Regions from separate parts of the Sporosarcina sp. P19 genome, predicted to be linked through region 1. Evidence: riboswitches for the same ligand, from Rfam matches in the RefSeq annotation. Region 1 holds a riboswitch; each other region holds the start of a gene.
The links. A riboswitch is a leader RNA that binds a small molecule or an ion and turns the genes downstream of it on or off. The one in region 1 is predicted to bind thiamine pyrophosphate.
Positions count from the first base shown of each region.

Region 2: another riboswitch for thiamine pyrophosphate. It lies ahead of CSV74_RS09835 (thiamine phosphate synthase); the one in region 1 lies ahead of CSV74_RS07300 (ABC transporter ATP-binding protein).
Region 3: another riboswitch for thiamine pyrophosphate. It lies ahead of CSV74_RS09370 (ECF transporter S component); the one in region 1 lies ahead of CSV74_RS07300 (ABC transporter ATP-binding protein).

Region 1 covers NZ_PDYR01000005.1:38,852-41,053, forward strand. The annotation lists gene CSV74_RS07295 (DUF4430 domain-containing protein) at 1-326, opposite strand, end outside; cobalamin riboswitch at 445-632, opposite strand; TPP riboswitch at 774-872, shown strand; gene CSV74_RS07300 (ABC transporter ATP-binding protein) at 958-1,728, shown strand; gene CSV74_RS07305 (ABC transporter permease) at 1,725-2,202, shown strand, end outside.
Region 2 covers NZ_PDYR01000008.1:14,946-17,147, reverse strand. The annotation lists gene CSV74_RS09845 (thiazole synthase) at 1-142, opposite strand, end outside; gene thiS (sulfur carrier protein ThiS) at 139-345, opposite strand; gene CSV74_RS09835 (thiamine phosphate synthase) at 329-928, opposite strand; TPP riboswitch at 999-1,107, opposite strand; gene CSV74_RS09830 (phosphoribosylaminoimidazolesuccinocarboxamide synthase) at 1,544-2,202, shown strand, end outside.
Region 3 covers NZ_PDYR01000007.1:79,437-81,638, forward strand. The annotation lists gene CSV74_RS09365 (ABC transporter ATP-binding protein) at 1-770, opposite strand, end outside; gene CSV74_RS09370 (ECF transporter S component) at 792-1,361, opposite strand; TPP riboswitch at 1,444-1,555, opposite strand; gene CSV74_RS09375 (exonuclease domain-containing protein) at 1,744-2,202, shown strand, end outside.

The sequences.
Region 1 (2,202 bases):
TGATCTGTACCATGATGTATAGGTTCTAGATAATCTGGATCTTCTTTTTGCCATTCTGGTAATATCCACTCGCCATTATTCAGGTCTTCACCTGCTGCGTAAAGTCCTACTAATGTTTGCCACGAATCCAATTTCATTTTTTTGTTTTTATAAAATTGAATGGTTTTAGCTAATAATTCTTCCACATCTGCCTGCTCGGCAACCGTTGCTTTGGTTTTCTCTACTCCTGTATCAACCGCTTGTACTGTTGGAGTTAAAACCGACAACACCAACAACAAACTTAGCAACACAGAGAATGTCTTGCTTACTCGACTACCTTTCCTCAACGACTCCTACCCCCTATTTTTCTCAATAAAAAAATCCCGCCTCCGGAAAGAGACAAGGATGGATGCGTGTTTAGACATACATAATACAACACAACATACACACCTTTTCCCGGAAGGCTGTAAGCATTGTATTATGGTAAGTCTCCTGACTTTTGGATACGAACGCAACTTCAACCTTCCCAGTATAAATACCAGTGGTTGTCTGAAGTTACTTTCCAATTACAGTGGCCGGACCGTTCAGGATTTTCACCTGATTCCTTTTTACGTCTTGCAAACTAGCAAGACACCAAAATACGCTATAAACTCCCCTTAATCATAATGAGTCGACAAAACAATTGCAATAGCGAGATTTTTGACGTGTAGAATATTTTCCAACCTCCTATAAATGACCAATTTATTCCTTTCCTATCTTGACTATCTTTTCAGACTATGTAACGATAAGATATGGATAAACACTAGGGGTGCTGTTGCTGAGAGAGGCGTTCGCCTTAACCCTCGAAACCTGCTCTAGATAATGCTAGCGGAGGGAAGTGGACATATGACGGATTTCGACCGTACTATGCAACCGCTTCGCACAGAGAAGTGGTTTTTTTGTGTGTATTTTTTGAAGAAATGAGAAGTGGTAAGAATGATGACGAATAAGGTTTTAGAGTTTACGAATGTATCTTTTCATTATCGAGCAACCAATGCTTCGAAACCAACTGCTATTTTTGATCAAGTCGATTGGCATGTAAATGAAGGCGAATTTGTCAGCATCATTGGACCAAGTGGTTACGGGAAAAGCACGTTGTTCCGACTAGTCACCGGTCTAGAAAATCCTGACAGTGGTGAGATTTCATTGAACGGAGAAGTGACAACGAAGCGGTTGGGCAAAGTCGGCTATATGCCGCAGCAAGACTTACTTATGCCGTGGCGAACGATTCTTGAAAATGTCCAATTACCAGTAGAACTTCAAGGCGATAAACCTACTGCCGATCAGATCATCCAGCTACTAGCTGATTTCGGACTGGCAGGCGAAGAAAACGCCTATCCTGGAAATTTATCAGGTGGGATGCGACAACGGGTTTCCTTTTTACGAACGATCCTGACCGGCTCCAATGTTTTATTGCTGGACGAGCCATTCAGCGCATTGGATGCAATCACACGGCTGACGATGCAAGAGTGGCTGATCGATCAATGGCAGAAGCTCGATAAAACGATCGTCTTCATCACACATGATATCGACGAAGCTTTATTTCTATCCGATCGCATCTTTGTACTAGCTGAAAGACCAGTACAGACGATTCGCGAAGTCATCGTGCCTCTTAGCCGACCACGTACTATGCGAGACTTGGCACGGCCCGAACTGATGGAACTGAAGGAGCAACTTATTAGTGAGCTTCGTTCGGAGGCGCGGCTATGAAGAAAATCACTTCGTATAGTTGGTCTATACTTTTCGTTTCGATTTTACTGGGCCTATGGGAAATTAGCGCACGTCTTTACGACAAAAGCTTTCTCTTCCCGTCCCCTTCAGCGATTCTGATCAGATTATGGGAGCTAAAAACGGAGCTGTTTATCCACCACTTACCTCCGACTGCTTTAACTATCTTAATCGGCTTATCGATTTCAATCATGCTCGGATCCACACTGGCAATTGCGATGTATAGTAAGAAACCGATCGAGCAGGCGTTTTACCCTATCCTGATCGCGTCGCAAACGATTCCGGTCATCGCGCTCGCACCGATTTTCGTCTTATGGTTCGGCTACAGTATTTGGAGTAAAGTCGCGGTTACGGTACTGATTACTTTTTTCCCGATTACCGTCAGCGTTTTCGACGGCTTGCGCTCTTCAGATAAAAATTTACGTGAATTAATGCTAACAATGGGTGCGTCCGCAA
Region 2 (2,202 bases), on a different contig from region 1:
CCATGCGTCGTACCGCGAACGTCAGGATCTCTGCTTCTGATACCTCAACTGCTTGCTTTTGTATTTTAAATGAAGGATATTTCCCCGTACCTAGTAATAACCGTGAAGAGAATTTTTTATCTGCTATTTTTAACATTTTCATCCGCCTCCTACAAAATGTATGATTTCAATTTGGTCTCGGTCCATAATTGGTGCGTCATAGTAATCTTTCTGCAAAATCTCTTTGTTTTTCTCCACAATCAAAATACGATCGCCAAGTCCTAAATGCTCAAGTAACTGCTGAATCGTCCCTACTTCCGGAACGACCGAATACGATTTTCCGTTCAAATCAATCATTTTCTCCATCAGACGACACTCCATTTCTATAACTTTGTAAGACTTTTAGTGAATGCATAGGGGATAATACGGCAGCACCTGCTACATTGTTTCGCTGTAAATTGGGCAAGTGATGCGGCTGAATTCCGCCGATTGCATACACGGGAATCGAACTACACTCTGCAATAGAAAACAATTCCTCCGTTCCGCGCGCTGGCAGTCCGGGCTTCGATTTCGTCTCGAAAACATGCCCGTACAAAAGCCAGTCTGCTCCTTCTTTCACAGCTTCCTTTGCTTCTGCCAACGAATGAATCGAGCAACCGAATGCCAGCTCAGGAAATTCTTGATGTGCATCTGGTAAAGACATGCCATAACCGGTCAGCTGTACTTTTGATAGGTTCAGCCTGCTAGCTAGGTGAGGTCTGGCATGTAGAATGAGCTTGTTGAGTGGAAATCCAGCACATGCAAGGCGCGTGACTATATTTACAAGCTGTTCATCTGTCTTGGACTTTTCCCGCAAAATGATGGCGTCAAGAAACGGTGCAGTCTGCTGCAAGTGTAGCGTCAGTTCATCAATTGAAAGGCGGTCGTCGGTCACGCCAAGTAATTTCATTCATTCCCCTCCAATAGAAAAAACCACTTCCCGAATCGGAAAGTGGTAGAAATGTCGACAGAAATATATCCGGAACGACTCGCCACTTCCCTCCGCAGGTGCTAATCTGTTCAGGTGATAAGGGTTTCAGAGCCACACTCTTTTCTCAGTCCTTGTGAAGGATTCCCCTAATGGTCAAAATATTTAGTTTTCATATCTAGCATATCATGTGTATGGCGGAATGAAAAGAGTTTCTTTTACATATGTACTCATTCAGCGATTTGATTAGCGATACCGATTTCTACACTATTTACAGTGATTTCCATAATTTTGTTGTTTCAAAGGATGCTTGCTTCTTGTAGAGTCGGTTCCATACTTGCCTTGATGGAAGAGTACGTATGCTACTTAGTACATATTTCAAAAAGCGCTCCGAATAAAAGATAGAAGGTAACTGTATGAAAGTATATGATTCATTTCCTCCTCTTTAAAGTGTATGTGTGATCCTAAGTATAAGAGTATTTTGTGAAATCTGCCGTGATGCCTATCAACTTTCGTCAAACAATACTTTTTCTTCTCGTCAAAGTGCTTTATACTGAATAGGTAGTACACATTTATGAATAGAGGAGAATCGTACGGATGAAATTAACCTATTCTGGTAAAACGAAAGACGTCTACCGCTTGGAAGATGGCCACGTGCTATTGAAATTCAAGGATGATGTAACAGGGGAAGATGGTGTATTCGATCCAGGTGCTAACACAGTAGGCCTGACGATTGATGGTGCTGGGAAGTCTGGACTTCGCATGACGAAATACTTTTTCGAGAAATTGGAGGAGCAAAACGTACCAACACATTATATCGATGCTGATCTGGATGAAGTAACGATGACGGTGAAACCTGCTACGGTCTTTGGTAAAGGATTAGAAGTGATTTGTCGATACCGTGCGGTCGGAAGTTTCTTGCGCAGATTCGGTGCGTATGCTGAAGAAGGGCAAGTATTGGATGCTTTCGTGGAAGTGACGCTAAAAGACGATGAACGTCAAGATCCACCTATTTCAGAAGATGCTTTGGCGCAACTTCATATTTTAACGCATGAAGAATACGCAACGCTTAAAGAATTAACTCAACAAATTTCTGAAGTCGTTCGATCAGAGATGGCGGAAAAAGGGTTAGAGCTATATGATATCAAATTGGAATTTGGTCGCGATCCTGAGCGAAACATCATGTTGATCGATGAAATTTCAGGTGGTAATATGCGTGTTTATCAAGGGGATACATATATTGCACCAATGGAATT
Region 3 (2,202 bases), on a different contig from region 1:
ACTGTTTGACGATTGATCATCATCGATTGAAATGCTTCAGACGCTTTATATTCTTCCCATACCCCTGGATACCAAATACCATAACGTTTCAGTTCTTCCTGAAAGTGTGCGAAGATCTCTGCAGGTGAACCGTCTGCTATCATAACCCCATGATCATTAAACAGCACTACGCGATCAACCCAGTCCGCAATCAAATCAATTTTATGTTCCACGATAATCACAGTTTTATCAGCGGTTGCTTCTTTAATAGAAGACCAAATTTGTTGCGTGCCTTCTGGATCCAGTAAGGCAGATGGTTCATCCAAAAATAGCACGTCAGGTTCCAGTAATAATACAGAAGCTAATGCTAACCGCTGCTTCATACCTTGCGACATTTCATTGATGGACGTATGTGGGTCTTTCAAATGCAAGTCTACACGTTTCAATACCTCTTCAATAAGAAGGGCCATTTCTTCACGCGGAACTTGAAGATTTTCCAATACGAAAGCGAGTTCCTCATCGACATATGTCATACAGAACTGTGTATCGGGGTCTTGGAAAACGAATCCCCATGAGTCAGGCAACTGAATGTCTGTTGCTTTCATTGGTAGTTCGATAGAGTTTGGTATAATGCCGCTCAATACTTGGAGTAAAGTAGATTTCCCGCAACCACTAGGACCGAGCATGAGAACTTTTTCACCAGGCCGAACAGAGAAGGAGAGGTCTTTAAAGAGCAAAGCATCTTCTCCTGGAAACTTTAATCGTAAATCGGTAACGCTGATGTTTTTCATAGTTGGATCATTCCTCCGCGTTTACTGATCAAGCAACGTATATTCTTTCTTATCAACAGGTCGAATTAACGATGTCACGCCTGTTGCTTCTAGCGCTCTTACAATAAATACAGCGAAAATACCTGTGAAGATGAATGCGCTGATTGTACGTAATCCGTATTTCACAATGAGTGCCCATGTTTCGAGTGCTGCGTACCCGTAAATTAAATCGAGTCCGAAACTTGCAAGACATGAAGCGATACCTGCTAACCCGGCGATTAAAATGGAATAGCGTCTATAACGGAATGCAGCAAACAGTAATTCCGCAGCAAGACCCTGTGCAAACCCATACATCAAAACCTCAATACCATGTCCGGCAAACGCAGACAAGGAAGCCCCTGCCAGACTTGCGATGAATGCAGTACCAGGCTTTCGCAATAATAAAAAGGCGAACGGTCCTACCATGAACCACATGCCGTAAAGCAGTTGACGTGCGACAGGCATGATCGGTTTGACGACAGTGTATAAATCATCCCAAAACTTCATCAGTACCCCAAACACCACGCCAATCATGATGGTGATCAACAAATCGGTAAACTTTAACTTCTTCATACTCTTCCACTCCTTGTTATTTTTTTATACAAAAAAGCCGTCTGAAGAGCAGACGGCCGAAGAAGGAAAGAGATTCCTGTATAATTCCATCGATCACGGTCTCTACGCTGGCATTACCCAGATCAGATTAACGGTCAGCAGTAGATTAATCTGCTATCTCAGCCTGTTTCTCTCAAGCACCCGTACGGACAATTATGTAAGTAATCCTAGTATACAGCACGTTGAATTGTCTGGCAACTTAAGAAATTACTACACGTTTCAATGAACTGCATACAGTTTAAATTGAACATATACTAGTGAAATCCTGATATACTAAAAGGATAGAAATAATCTTAATTGTGTTCTTAATATAATGTAAATAGAGTGTAAAAGGAGTTTTTACATGACGAAACATATAGCATTTATTGACGTGGAAACGACAGGTATGAGTGCCGAGGCCAGTGAAGTGATCGAGTTAGGCGTTATGCTCGGAGAGTATGAAGATAATCGTATTATTCGGGTGGCTGATGAGTATTGCGAGTTTCAAGAACCGTTCTATTCCATCTCTCCGACCATTACGAATCTCACAGGCATTACCGATCAGATGGTAAGAGGGAAGTCATTGGATATGGATAGAATCTTGAAAATACTAGATCAAGCAGACGGTATAGTAGCGCATAACGCATCATTTGATAGAGGATTCGTTAGTCGACTATTGCCTGAAACGCTCGACATGGACTGGTATTGCTCCGTCCGACAAATCAAATGGAAGAATTACGGCTTTGAGAACGGTAAACTGCAACAATTGCTGAGAGCGCACCGAATTCAAGTGCATAACGCTCACAGAGCGCTCGACGATGCA